DNA from 2 places in the Paenibacillus sp. MABNR03 genome. Region 2 is predicted to be linked to the other one. Evidence: predicted binding sites of a transcription regulator. Region 2 holds the regulator's gene; the other holds the start of a gene.

Region 1 (7,240 bases), 1.7 Mb from region 2:
GTGCTCCAGATAGCGCAGAGCCTGCACATAGGTTTGCTGGCGCTCATCCGCTATTATAATTTCCTCCAGGTCCTTCTTTACAAACGTGTTGCCACGGGTCATTCGATATTTGATCATTACATCTTCAAGTACAGTAATTGAGTACAAACCAAACGTGATTCGGTAACGAGCTTGCCTGCTCTTTGTTCGTTCTACCCGTGTAATGGTAAGTTCTTCGTTGTCCGGGAATTGGGAGATTCCCTCCAGCTCTGCTTTATCATACAAATCATCATCATCGTGTTGATCCATTCAGGTCTCCCCTTCCACATTGTTCGTTATCTGTTTATGCAGAAACTAACCAAATACAAAAAGCCGGGAACCAAGCCCGGCCACATCACTCTCAATAGGCGTGCTAACAGCCCCTGTCCTTCTGGACAGAGGCCTTTAAACAGCGCACGAATATACGCCTTACCCCTTGCAAGATCGAGCCAAGCTCAATCCAGACAAGTTCGGGAGGCTCCAGAAGACAAAACGTATTCCGGGGCCACCCTGCCAGGAAGGATTACTCGTTGATTTCAAACAATTCTTGTTCTTCTGCTTCTTCTTTTTGTTGATCTTCGCTCGTTGGAGCTGGAACAACCGTCGTCAGATTGCTTGCTTCACGGATTTTTTGCTCAATAACTTGTGCAATCTCTTTATGCTCTTTCATGAACTGCTTCGCATTTTCACGACCTTGGCCCAGACGTTCACCCTCGTAAGAATACCAAGCACCACTTTTATTAACGATATCCAGTTCTGTACCAATATCAATGATACTACCTTCTCTGGAAATCCCTTCACCGTACATGATATCTACTTCAGCCTGTTTGAATGGCGGCGCAACTTTGTTTTTCACAACTTTTACGCGAGTACGGTTACCAATAATGTCATTGCCTGATTTAATACTCTCAATACGACGAACATCCAGACGAACGGTAGAGTAGAATTTCAAGGCACGTCCACCAGGTGTTGTCTCTGGGTTACCAAACATTACCCCAACTTTTTCACGAAGTTGGTTGATGAAGATGGCAATCGTTTTGGATTTGCTGATTGCCCCGGAAAGTTTACGCAGTGCCTGGGACATCAGACGTGCTTGCAAACCAACGTGGGAATCCCCCATCTCGCCTTCAATCTCAGCTTTTGGTACCAATGCTGCTACAGAGTCAACAACGATAATATCAACAGCGCCACTGCGCACAAGTGCTTCAGCAATTTCCAGCGCCTGCTCACCCGTATCAGGCTGGGACAAAAGCAATTCATCGATGTTAACGCCCAGTTTACTTGCATACTGGGGATCCAGTGCGTGCTCGGCATCGATAAATGCAGCTTGTCCACCGACTCTTTGCACTTCAGCAATCGCATGCAATGCCACAGTTGTTTTACCTGAAGATTCAGGTCCATATATTTCAACAATCCGGCCTTTTGGCAAGCCGCCTGTTCCTAGTGCTATATCCAGAGCTAAAGATCCGCTGGGTATGATTTCCACTTGCATGTGAGTTGACTCACCCAGTTTCATGATAGATCCTTTACCAAATTGCTTCTCTATTTGACGGAGCGCCATATCAAGCGCGGCACGACGGTCTGACAATATGCTCACACCCTTTACTGTTTATAAGATAATGATACCTTGTTTTAACACGTTTGCCAAGCTTTTTTTCGAACATACATTCGTTTTTTTTGTGAAGGCCGAGGCGCCTCTTCCTGGGCGAAACTTGCAATGAAACAGAAAAAAGAACCGCAAATAAGGCTGAAATGCCTGATTCTACGGTTCTTCCGTCTGTTTAGATTATACTTCATACTGCCTGCAAAAGCAATTCAGTGTCCAACTAGTCCACAGCAATGAGCTTGCGCCATAAACGGTACAAAATGGCTTTGGTCGAACGGATGCGGACCGTCTCCCGATTTCCGTTGATACGCAGTTCGTGGATCTCCGTCTCTTTTCCCCGCTCAGCCAGAGCGATAAAAACGAGTCCTGGGGGCTTGCGTTCCGAATAACCAGGACCTGCTACACCTGTAACCGACAGACCAAAATCGGAATCACCGATCATGCGTACCTGCTCAGCCAAAACTTTGGCCACTTCAGGACTCACAGCCCCGGGAGCCTCCTCACCTTCCAGATAATCATGAGGAACATTCAGCAGCTTTTCCTTTATTTCGTTGGAATAACATACAATTCCGCCTTTGAGCATGGACGCACTGCCAGGAACCGATGTCAGACTTTGCATGACAAGCCCTCCTGTACAGCTCTCAGCCGCGCTAAGGGTCAGACCCATATCAGCCATCATCGTCACGATTGTGTACTCTATAGGCACATCCTCGTTCGCGTAGAGGTGTTCTGGCAACCGCTCCCTGATTAGTACCTCCATTGCATCCAGTTTCTGCTTGGCCTCATTTTCACTCGGCGCCTTGGTGGAAACCCGTACTGTCACTTCTCCCTCACTAGCATAGGGAGCGATCGTCGGGTCAGTTTGACTATCGATCAGATCAAGCAGACGGTCTTCCAAGGCCGACTCGCCGATCCCTGCGAACTTCAACATTCTCGAATAGATGGGCATTTCATTCGTAAGCACGTGCTGGAACAGCCAAGGTTTGACCTCCTGCTCAAACATGGGGATCAACTCTTTCGGCGGCCCAGGCATGACAATATAATGTTTGCCATTGTCCGTAATGGCGTTCCCTGCTGCAAGACCCGTTTCATTAGCAAGCGGGGTTCCCCCCTCAACCACGATGGCCTGGCGCCGATTGTTCTCAGTCATCTCCACATTGCGATCCCTGAAGAAACTTTCGATCTTATCCATCGCCATCCGATCAGTATGCAGATTGCGCCCCAAAACTGCTGCTATCGCGTCCTTGGTCAAATCATCCTGTGTAGGTCCGATGCCGCCAGAGAACAAAATGACATCCGCACGTCCCTGGGCAATTCGAATGGCTTCACTGAGACGGTTCAGATTGTCCCCCACTACAGTTTGAAAATAAACATCAATACCGATAGCTGCCAGTTCGCGGGATAGATATCTGGCATTTGTATTCACGATCTGCCCCAGCAGCAACTCTGTTCCGACTGCGATAATTTCTGCCTTCATTCAGCATCCTCCTGTGCACAATGTGAGTGATCAAAGGGCAATAGGATGTTTTCCTATTGCCCTTTGCGCAAGCTGTTCTTCATAAATTACCCGTTTGACCTCAAACGGTTACGCTTTTGATAAATTAAGCAAATTTTTGTTTTTGATAAAATAGTCAACACCTGACCAGATCGTAATAAGAGCTGCCGCCCAAACAGCAATAACATCAACTTGAATTCCCGTGTAGGAGAATGGGAAGTTATTAAGCAGCAGCAATACAATGGCGATGATTTGCACCACCGTTTTCAGCTTGCCCCAGCTGCTGGCCGCAACAACCGATCCATCCAGCAAAGCAATTTGGCGAAGCCCCGTAACCGCAAACTCCCGACTGATAATAACAACAGCGATCCATGAGTCCAGCTTGCCCATCTCAACAAGTGAAATGAGCACTGCAGTCACAAGCAGCTTGTCTGCCAGCGGATCAAGCAATTTGCCCAAATTGGTGACCATATTGTTTTTCCGTGCCAGATATCCATCAATTCCATCCGTACTGGCTGCAATGACAAATATAATGGCAGCGACCAGCTGATTGTATGGAAGCGATAAACTTCCAATCTGCAAAGGCTCCGGATAAAATGGAAAGTCCACGAGCAGAAACACCATCAAAAAAGGGATTAAGCAAATTCGTGCAAGCGTAATCCGGTTGGGTAAATTCACAAGACGCCCTCCCTCTTATCCTCCAATACTCCAAACAATCATCTTAATCCCGTATCCATCATCCGGAAGGTGAACATTTACAGTTTCACTGCGTACACCACTGCTCTCATATGTAAAAACGCAAAAAATAAAGTCAACCGTTCAAACGCAAAAACCGTTTTAAACGTTCCGGCGACTTCCAGAAGATGTACTGCTTTTCACAAAGTCAGCAAAACGATGATGACTGGGCTTTTATGCTTGTTTGCTAGCAATGCACACTTAGTATAATATACGGCAATTGCAGTGTCAAAACACGTTTTCCCACCACAAAGCGCGCATAACAAATTTATTTGAAATTGGTATATTGCAAATCAAGAGGCAAATTGGCACCATTCAAAAGCTGCATTACGGCCTGCAAATCATTTTTACTCTTACCAGTTACCCGGAGCTGATCTCCTTGAATCTGACTCTTCACCTTCATTTTGGAGTCCCGGATCAGAATATTGATCTTTTTGGCGATATCCTGGTCAATCCCTTGTTTAAAATTTAAACGCTGACGGACTGTCCCCGATGAAGCTGGCTCCACTTTGCCATAGTCAATGTTTTTGAGCGGCAGGTTCCGCTTCGCCATTTTGGATTGTAGTACATCAATAACAGCCTTAAGTTTGGTCTCATCATCGGATACGATCGTCAACGCATCCTTGTCCAATTTCAAACTGCTTTTGCTTCCCTTAAAATCGTAACGTGTGCCGATTTCCTTCTCCGTTTGTGTAACGGCATTCGTTAATTCCTGCAAGTCCATTTTGGACACGATATCGAACGAATTTTCTGAACTCAAACTGGTCACCCTTTCAATTAATCATTTGTTCTGTGTAACATTATAGAGGATTCGCCACGGAAAAGTCTAATTTTAAAGGGCTGATGGAACGAAAAAAGCATTTTTGGCCACCACTTTCGCAGTAGCCAAAAATGCTTTTACGCACAGCAATCTAATATCGGCTGCGGTTGGGCTGTCTGAACATGTCAAGCACACCCAAAAGGACATGCGCAAGTCCAAAACCCAGAATTCCATAACCCCAAGCGCTTGGAGTCAAATAATACCCCAGGAGGCTGACAATGATACCCAAACCTGTGACGATCCAGCTTACTGTCATAGCCTTCCCACCTCGCTTTACCGAAAGTTAACTGCAAGTGAAAACAACCTTATTGTCCCCAGCAGTTAAAGCCCTTATTCGCTGCCTGTGCCAGAGCCTTCGTTTCCTGCTCCTGATCCTTCAGCAGAGCCTCCGTTCGTTTCGGTAGATGTGCTTGTACTTTCATCTCCCAATTGAAGACGAATCCGGTTTGTAGCCTTCCCATCCGTTACCACTTGCCCGCCAACCTCAATGGTCGTGGCCGCAGCATATCCGGATTTAATGTACAATCCAGTACTATCCAGATCAAAAGACATACTGTCTCCATCGGCTGTCATACCAAATTGCAGTTTTTCCCCGCTTGAATTTTCACCTTTATACACTTCAAGCCAGCTCTGGCCCGAAGCATTAATGGTAACCTTAACCGGTTTCCCTGCACTTCCATTTACTTTGAAATTAGTAATATTACCGGATTTACCATCTTCGGCAACCACTACAGCTCCGGCATTATCCGTATTTTCTTCATCTTCGGTACCATCTGGTGTTTGTTCATCCGTTTGACCTTCAGGATCCGTCTGATCCGTGACATCGGTACCACCACCATTGCCGCCTGCTTCCCCGTCGCCTTGCCCAGTTTCTTCCCCACCCGCTTCATTCGTCGGTGGAGTCGATGCCTGACCATTGTCCGTTGTCTCATCAGGTTGATCATTTGGTTGCTGCTGACTGTCTGTAATTTTGGTTTGGTCCACGCCTTGAGTATCTGCATCATCTTTGTTCATGACCACATACACGTACAGCAGGGCAACAATCAGAATCGGAAATGTCCACATTAACGCTACGGACATCCAGCGATTACTCCGCTCCACCGGACGACTCGAACGCTTTTGGATCACGGGCTCCATGGTTGCTTCCGTTTCCTCTGCCGGTACATCTTTTTTGTGCCCCTCCAGCAGCTCATCAGGGTTCAGTCCCACCGTTTCCGCATAGGTTTTAATGAAAGCTCGCACATAAAAACTGCCAGGCAGCACCTTATAGTCCCCAGCCTCTATTGCTTCCAGATACCTCTTGCGAATTTTAGTCATTTCCTGTACATCATCGAGACTCATCCCTTTTTGCAGCCGGGCCTCTCTTAACTGCTGACCCAGTTCAGACATGCCATCTCCTCCTTATTTTTTCTCTTTAGTTGTTTCTATCTATTCCATGATCCCGTACGGAGCCTTACAGTTCATCGGTGTAGCTGGCCGTAAACGTATCATAAATAATTTCTTCGTTTGGATTGTTCCGAAGTTCAATAATAATATCAAAATCATTATAGTCATATTCCGATTCCTGCACAAAAATATCAGGATGCTCAATGACTTTGGTGCTCGGCATCGTCATAATATCCTGCAATAAGTTATAATGCCGTTCACTTGAACGAATTGTACTTACAATACCATCAATGATAAATACATTGTTTGGGTTCATTTCGTCCTCGGAGAGCTGACTCCTTATCGTTTGACGAAGCAAGGTCGACGAAACAAACGTCCATCGTTTCATCGCACAGACACTGCCCGCGATAATCGATTCCGTTTTGCCGACCCGCGGCATTCCCCTTAAGCCAATCACCTGATTGCCTTCCCTTTTAAATACTTCACCCAAAAAGTCTACCAATAACCCAAGTTCATCCCTTGTGAAACGAAAAGTTTTGCGGTCGTCCGAATCGCGGTCAATATAACGGCCATGACGCACGGCCAAAATATCCACCAGTTTGGGTTGACGCAAAGCCGACACGGTGATGCTGTTCACCTTTGCAAGCATTTCACCGAGCAAACGGATCTTTTCATCGTCATCGGATTCGAGCAGCATGCCCCGGGTTTTGCCTTCCACACCGTTAATGGTCAATATATTCACTTCAAGCATCCCCAGCATGGAGGCAATATCCCCCAGCAAACCAGGTCTGTTCTTATGTATTTTATATTCCATGTACCATTGTTTAGATTCCATTTAAACACCCCGTAATGCATTATTCCACATTATTCGACAGCAGCAGAACGTGTCCACAGGACAACGAACTGAGACATCTTCTAAAAATGGGTCACGTTAATGATATATAAAATGAAAATGAATTACAAGAACAGGTCTGTAATCATTAGAGAAAAGCCCCCTTGCGGGAGCTTTCCATCAGTGCAGCTTATGCGTTTTGTTTGGCCAGTTTGACCATCAGGCGCGCAATCGTACGACGCTCTTCAGCATCGCCGACATCCCATATTTCTTTTAATGCCCGGTTGGAATGGTTCGCTGGGTCCACTTTCTCATCCAGAAAGTCACCAATCTCATACGCAAGTTTGT
Region 2 (7,240 bases):
TCGGTTACCGTGAAACCGCTTTGCTTGCGGATGGCAGTGTAGACTGGGACGCCGTTAAAAATAATATTAATTCATCGACCAAAGTCATTGGAATCCAGCGTTCGAGAGGATATGACTGGCGTTCTTCCTTCTGTATTGAAGAGATTGCGGATATGGTAGCACGCGTCAAGTCGATGAAAGAAGACGTCATCGTGTTTGTCGATAACTGTTATGGCGAGTTCACGGAGAAACGCGAACCGACGGAGGTCGGGGTAGATCTGATGGCAGGCTCACTAATCAAAAACCCTGGCGGAGGGCTCGCTGAAACCGGGGGTTACATATGCGGGAAGGAAAAATATGTACAACTTGCGGCATATCGTCTGACTGCACCTGGCATTGGCGGTGAGGTTGGTGCCATGTTGGGCACTACCCGCGGGATCTATCAGGGACTTTACATGGCCCCGACAATTGTGGGACAGGCCATTAAGGGAAGTACCTTCGCCGCTGCGATGTTTGCTGCCTCAGGATTTGTAACGAAACCTGCTTGGAACGAGACACGTACAGATTTGATTCAAGCAGTACAATTCTCCTCGGCTGAGCATCTGATCGCTTTTGTACAGGGGATTCAGCGAGCTGCAGCAGTGGATAGCCATGTGGTTCCGGAGCCATGGGATATGCCGGGTTACGAGCATCCCGTCATTATGGCGGCAGGTACGTTTATACAGGGTGGAAGCCTGGAATTATCAGCGGATGCCCCTATTCGAGAGCCATATATTGGTTACATGCAGGGAGGATTAACATACTCTCATGTTAAATATGGCGTTTTGATGGCGCTGCAAACGATGAAAGATCGTAAATTATTGTGAGTTTATCTAACACGTCATTGACACTTAGTAACAACTAAATGTACAATAAGGTGAAGAATAGATGACTGGAAGGTTGATGAACATGGGTGACGAAATTCGCAGAAATATGGCCTTATTCCCGATAGGTATTGTTATGAAACTAACGGATCTGTCAGCTCGTCAGATTCGATATTATGAGCAGCACAGCTTGATTGTTCCAGCGAGAACGTCAGGTAACCAACGTTTGTTCTCTTTTAATGACGTAGAACGATTGCTGGAGATTAAAGCTTTGATTGAAAAAGGCGTTAACATTGCCGGTATCAAACAGGTTATGAATCCGGTATCCAAGGAATCCGAAGAGGCGACGGTAATTACTGCTGACACAGAAGTGAAGCGCAGAGAACTGTCGGATACACAGCTGCACCGTTTATTGAAGCAGCAGTTGGTTTCTGGTAAGAGACCTGGACAAGTATCTCTCATTCAGGGAGAGCTTTCCCGCTTTTTTAATAAAAAGTAAGTTCGTGTAACGTGGAGGGTCAGCGTAAATCCGGCTTTTCGTTAAGTCGGCTCCTTGACCCGTGGAACATTCTAATGTACAAATATAACATGCAAGCAAAATAAGCAGAAAAGAAAGGGAGAGGTATCGTGAGTTATACAAAAGAAGACATTCTCCGCATCTCTAAAGAAGAAAACGTACGATTCGTTCGATTGCAGTTTACCGATTTGCTTGGAGCTATCAAAAACGTTGAAATTCCTGTAAGCCAATTGACTAAGGCTTTGGATAACAAAATGATGTTTGATGGTTCTTCCATTGAAGGTTATGTGCGTATCGAAGAATCCGACATGTACCTCTATCCGGATCTCGATTCTTGGCTTATTTTCCCATGGGTAGCTGAGAACCGTGTTGCTCGTCTGATTTGCGACGTATATCTTCCAGATGGTAATCCGTTCCCAGGAGATCCACGTGGCATCTTGAAACGAAACCTGAAGGAAGCCGAAGAAATGGGATTCACTTCCTTCAACGTCGGTCCTGAACCAGAGTTCTTCTTGTTCAAAACAGACGAAAAAGGAAACCCGACTAACGAACTGAATGACCAAGGTGGATATTTCGACCTTGCGCCTACGGATCTTGGTGAAAACTGTCGTCGTGACATCGTTATCACACTTGAAGAAATGGGCTTTGAGATCGAAGCTTCCCACCATGAGGTAGCTCCAGGCCAGCATGAGATCGACTTTAAATATGCTGATGCCCTAAAAGCAGCAGACCAGATCCAAACGTTTAAACTCGTTGTTAAAACGATTGCACGTCAGCATGGTCTTCATGCTACCTTCATGCCGAAACCGCTGTTTGGTATGAACGGTTCCGGTATGCACTGTAACCAATCCTTGTTCCAAGGCAAAGTGAACGCATTCGTTGACGAGTCGGACGAGCTGGGTCTGAGCAAAACTGCACGTCACTTCATGGCTGGAACTCTGAAGCATGCGCGTGCGTTTGCAGCAATTACTAACCCAACTGTGAACTCATACAAACGTCTTGTACCAGGTTATGAAGCCCCTTGTTATGTAGCATGGTCCGCCAGTAACCGTAGCCCAATGATCCGTATTCCAGCTTCCCGTGGTCTGAGTACACGTGTTGAGGTTCGTAACCCGGATCCGGCTGCGAACCCTTACTTGGCTTTGGCCGTTCTATTGAAAGCTGGTCTGGATGGAATCAAACGTGAGCTTTCCTTGCCAGCACCAATTGACCGTAACATTTACATCATGTCAGAAGAAGAGCGTGTGGAAGAAGGAATTCCAAGCTTGCCTGCTGACCTGAAAGAAGCTTTGAACGAATTGATCCGCAGTGAAGTAATCTGTGATGCTCTTGGCGATCACGCCCTGGCTCACTTCTACGAGCTGAAAGAAATTGAGTGGGATATGTATCGTACACAAGTCCACCAATGGGAACGCGATCAATACATTACTTTGTACTAATACCGGAAGCCCTTGGCGCATTAGCGCTGAGGGCTTTTTTATGTGAATAGTAGGAAATTAAAGAGGAGGAGGGTCAGTCCGGAAGCGATGTCTTATCGGAATGAAAGAGACAATACATAGGAACTGGAGAAAATATACATATTTTATATGTTGATATTTTCATATTAGTAAGATATAATTCAATTATATTTTGGGCAATTTAATTTTAAAATATTAATTGGAGATGTTGTTATGGAACAAGCGAAGCAGCTCGTAGCAAGCCAGCGAGCTTTCTTTTATACAGCCCAAACCAAAAATATTGATTATCGTATTCGTGCTCTTCAACAATTAAGACAGGGAATTCAGAAATACGAGCAACGGATATTGGACGCCCTGCGTGCGGATCTGAATAAATCTGAAGCTGAGGCGTATAGCTCTGAGATTCGCATCGTTTTAGGTGAATTGGATTTTGCATTAGATCATCTAAAAGATTGGGCGGCGCCAAAAGCTGTGCCCACAAGTTCTCTCATTCCTGATGGCGTGAGCACTATTTACTCCGAACCTTATGGGGTAGCTCTTATTATTGCACCATGGAACTATCCGTTCCAACTAGCCTTTGGTCCTTTAATCGGTGCGATAGCTGCGGGTAACTGTGCCATTATCAAACCATCTGAATTAACCCCGTCTGTATCACGACTTACTCATGATTTGGTCGAAGAGATCTTCCCTATGGAGTATGTAGCGGTCATGGAAGGTGAAGTTGAGACAAGCACAGCCTTGTTGAATGAGAAGTTTGATTACATCTTTTTTACAGGCAGCACGGGTGTTGGCCGCATTGTAATGAAGGCAGCAGCTGAACATCTCACTCCGGTCACCCTTGAATTGGGGGGTAAGAGCCCGGTAATCGTTCATAAAGATGCTGATTTGCAGCTAGCTGCTCAGCGGATTGTTCGGGGCAAGTTTCTAAATGCGGGTCAGACCTGTGTCGCTCCGGATTACTTGCTTGTACATCAAGATGTACACGACAAACTGCTTGAACTGATTGCGACAGAGATCAAAGACAAATTTGGTGAAGATGTGATACGAAATACTGATTTTCCTCACATCGTCAATGCTCGTAACTTTGATCGTTTATCGGTTTTCCTTAATGGTGAGAATGCTCTAATCGGTGGTCGCTCTGATCGGGATCAGCTGCTGATTGAACCAACAGTGCTTGGAAATGTGGATTGGAATTCGCCTGTTATGCAAGAAGAGATCTTCGGTCCTATTCTACCTGTGATGATATACAATGATCTTAACCCTCTACTGGATGAGATTGTGCGACGTCCAAAGCCGCTGGCGCTATATCTCTTCACAGAGGATGAGGAACTCCAGAATCAGATTCTGGAACAAGTCTCCTTCGGGGGAGGATGCATTAATGATACGTTATCACATATGACTTCACATTTTTTGCCGTTTGGTGGTGTTGGAGACAGTGGTATGGGGGCATACCATGGTCAGAAGAGCTTTGATGTGTTCTCTCATCACAAAAGCATCCTAAAACGTTGAAAAGTGGAATTAAAATTAGGTGAAACAAAAAAAGAGGTTGTCCTGGCGAACAGGACAGCCTCTTTGAAAATTTCATTTCATCTTGATTCGCTGCAGAGAATGCTAGTGAATATCGCGGAAAAGGCCAATGACTTTACCTAAAATGCTTACGTGTTTCAGGCGAAGTGGCTCAAATGTGGCATTCTCAGGCTGAAGGCGAATGTGATCTTTTTCTTTGTAAAATGTTTTGACCGTCGCTTCGTCATCTTCAGTCATCGCAACGACAATATCACCGTTATCTGCTGTTTGCTGCTGGCGCACGATAACATAGTCACCATTGACGATCCCTGCTTCAATCATACTGTCTCCAACGACAGAGAGCATAAATACCTTCTGTTCACCGACATAATGAGTGGGAAGGGGGAAATAATCTTCAATGTTTTCTGTTGCAGTAATAGGGACCCCTGCTGTGACTTTACCTACAACAGGAATACGGGCAACACTATGTGCAAACTGATGGGAGTGCTCGGATTCCTCTTGACTTAATAGTTCGATGGCTCTTGGTTTGGTAGGGTCACGTCTAATTAGACCTTTCTTCTCCAAGCGATCCAGGTGTCCGTGGACCGTTGAGCTGGAAGCCAGTCCAACAGCTTCTCCAATTTCTCGTACGGAAGGAGGATATCCCTTCAACCGGACTTCATTGCGTATAAACTCCAGAATAGCCTGCTGCCTGCTGGATATCTTCGACATACCGTATCAACCCCATTTTAGTAACGTTTGGGAAAATTATAACATAGAACCTCCGTTCGTACAAACATAAGTTCTAAATAAAATGCGATAAAATCAACGATTATGAATGGGAGTATAGCGTTTGTTACCAAACCGTTACGAAAAGTGAGAATTGGACTGTTATTTATAATCAAGTTACAGAAATTAGGTGATGAAAATAAAGCGAACAATTGTTCTAAAAATCTGTTGTACAAAACAAGTGTTCGTGTTATATTGATTTCAACAGATAGGAACAAACGTTTGGAGGACGATTGATATGAGATATTCTACTTATCAAAGTATTTATGAACCGGTGAATTCGGAAGCGGTCAAGTCTAACATAGGTCATGTTAAGAGATTGTTTGCAGATGCCAAGATTCCAACATGGATGTTGAAATTGATTATGGTATCGTTAATCATATTTGTTGGTTGCAGTACCGTTTTGACTGTATTTGCAGGGGATGAGGGTGACGTTCTTCCCGGAGGGAAAATAGCGGTGTCTCAGGGAGAGACGCTATGGAGCATTTCTTTGGAACATAAACCGGAAAATATGGATACACGTGTATATATAGAAGCAATGAAGAAAGTAAATCAACTTGAATCGACTTCAATTCAAGCAGGGCAAGTGTTGATTTTGCCTCAGTTTACACCCTAATTTCATGATTCATACGACCGTGTAAGTAGTAGCCTTGACAAGCTGCCTCGATCATGTCAAAGTTAGTATGACTTTGTATTTTTGGAGGGGACAAGCTTGGATATAGATAGCCTGGTAGCACGTATTAATGAATTGGCTCGTAAACAAAAGTCCACTGGACTGACGGAGGAAGAACTTGCTGAACGGGCCAAACTTAGAGAAATTTACTTGAGCAACATCCGCAGCAACTTCAGACAGCAACTGGATTCTATTGAAATTGTAGATGATGAAAACGATCAAGGCCGCCAAGGCAAACTCAAACACTAAAAGAAACCTAATGATATCTTGATGATATTTAGGTTTCTTCCTGTTATTTTGAGAATGCAAATTTATAGGGGGAATGTTGGTTTACGTTTTTTGTAAGCCGATACAAAGAAGACATAAAGGGGGATTCTCATGGCTCGTTCGTTCGAGAGAACGGTTCGGAAAAATTCAAAGCAGTTGAATCAGCAGCGCAAAAAAAATGGTCAACCGATTTCGGGTTCGCCCGGTGAAGACATTTTTAAAGGACGCAGTCTCCTGTTTCCTATTTTCCTGATCGGACTTGCGTTATTGTATCTGTTTATGAGCACATTTCTTGTTAAAGCTCCGATGACAACATGGGACTGGGTTACCATGCTGTTGTATGTATTTTTGGCTGTGATCTTTATGCTCCGCCGTCCTTACATTAAAATCGGGAGCAACCGAATTATAACAACCAAAGGGAATCGTGAACGCTCCATCGGAGTAGATGACATCGTTAAGTTCCGATTCGAGCAGGGAACGGTAGTTATCGAGCATAACAGCCGTGGCAAAAGATGGGTGTTCACTAAACTATTGAACCGTTATGATACAGATGCAATTTCGGAACGACTTCTGAAATTTGCCAAAGCACATCAGATTACTGTAGAAACAGACGAGAAAAAGTAATTATTCACAAAGGGGAAGATGACCGGAATGGCATTAAAAGCGATTTTGTTCGACCTGGATGATACTTTGTTGTGGGATGAACGCAGTGTGCGTGAAGCATTCCATGAAACTTGCCTGCTCGCTTCTCAAGAAACCGGCATTAAGCCTGAAGATCTGGAGGAAGCAGTTCGTAACGAAGCTCGAAGTCTTTACGAATCATATGAAACTTTCCCGTTCACCAAAATGATTGGCATTAATCCTTTTGAAGGTTTATGGGCTAACTTTACAGGTGGCGACCAACCTGAGTTCCGTCAATTGGAACAACTCGCTCCTGTGTATCGCAAGGAGTCATGGCGTCGTGGCTTGTTGAAGCTGGGTGTGGATCGGGAAGACTTGGCTGAACGACTCGCTTCGCAATTCGGGGCAGAGCGCAGATCCAGACCTCATGTTTATGAGGAAACGATGGATACGTTGCGACAATTGCAAGGCAAGTTCAAGCTATTGCTGTTAACTAACGGTTGTCCAGCACTTCAACAAGAGAAGTTGGACGGTGTACCTGAGCTGGCTCCTTTCTTTGATGAGATTA

What was found. The regulator LexA, encoded in region 2, represses DNA repair genes until DNA is damaged. The targets are predictions, from matches to a motif close to CGAACATATGTTCG.
Region 1: the regulator LexA is predicted to act here: its motif matches at 1,676-1,689, upstream of recA (recombinase RecA).

What each region holds. Positions count from the first base shown of each region.
Region 1 is NZ_JBCIYR010000001.1:290,289-297,528, reverse strand. It holds gene AAIH57_RS01260 (regulatory protein RecX) at 1-288, opposite strand, end outside; gene recA (recombinase RecA) at 542-1,606, opposite strand; gene AAIH57_RS01250 (competence/damage-inducible protein A) at 1,845-3,101, opposite strand; gene pgsA (CDP-diacylglycerol--glycerol-3-phosphate 3-phosphatidyltransferase) at 3,210-3,797, opposite strand; gene AAIH57_RS01240 (YajQ family cyclic di-GMP-binding protein) at 4,123-4,614, opposite strand; gene AAIH57_RS01235 (hypothetical protein) at 4,766-4,930, opposite strand; gene AAIH57_RS01230 (helix-turn-helix domain-containing protein) at 5,005-6,063, opposite strand; gene AAIH57_RS01225 (DUF3388 domain-containing protein) at 6,128-6,895, opposite strand; gene AAIH57_RS01220 (DUF3243 domain-containing protein) at 7,083-7,240, opposite strand, start outside.
Region 2 is NZ_JBCIYR010000001.1:1,991,508-1,998,747, reverse strand. It holds gene AAIH57_RS08405 (aminotransferase class I/II-fold pyridoxal phosphate-dependent enzyme) at 1-845, shown strand, start outside; gene AAIH57_RS08400 (MerR family transcriptional regulator) at 928-1,341, shown strand; gene glnA (type I glutamate--ammonia ligase) at 1,470-2,798, shown strand; gene AAIH57_RS08390 (aldehyde dehydrogenase) at 3,030-4,325, shown strand; gene lexA (transcriptional repressor LexA) at 4,428-5,054, opposite strand; gene AAIH57_RS08380 (LysM peptidoglycan-binding domain-containing protein) at 5,350-5,727, shown strand; gene AAIH57_RS08375 (DUF896 domain-containing protein) at 5,824-6,033, shown strand; gene AAIH57_RS08370 (hypothetical protein) at 6,163-6,675, shown strand; gene AAIH57_RS08365 (HAD family hydrolase) at 6,703-7,240, shown strand, end outside.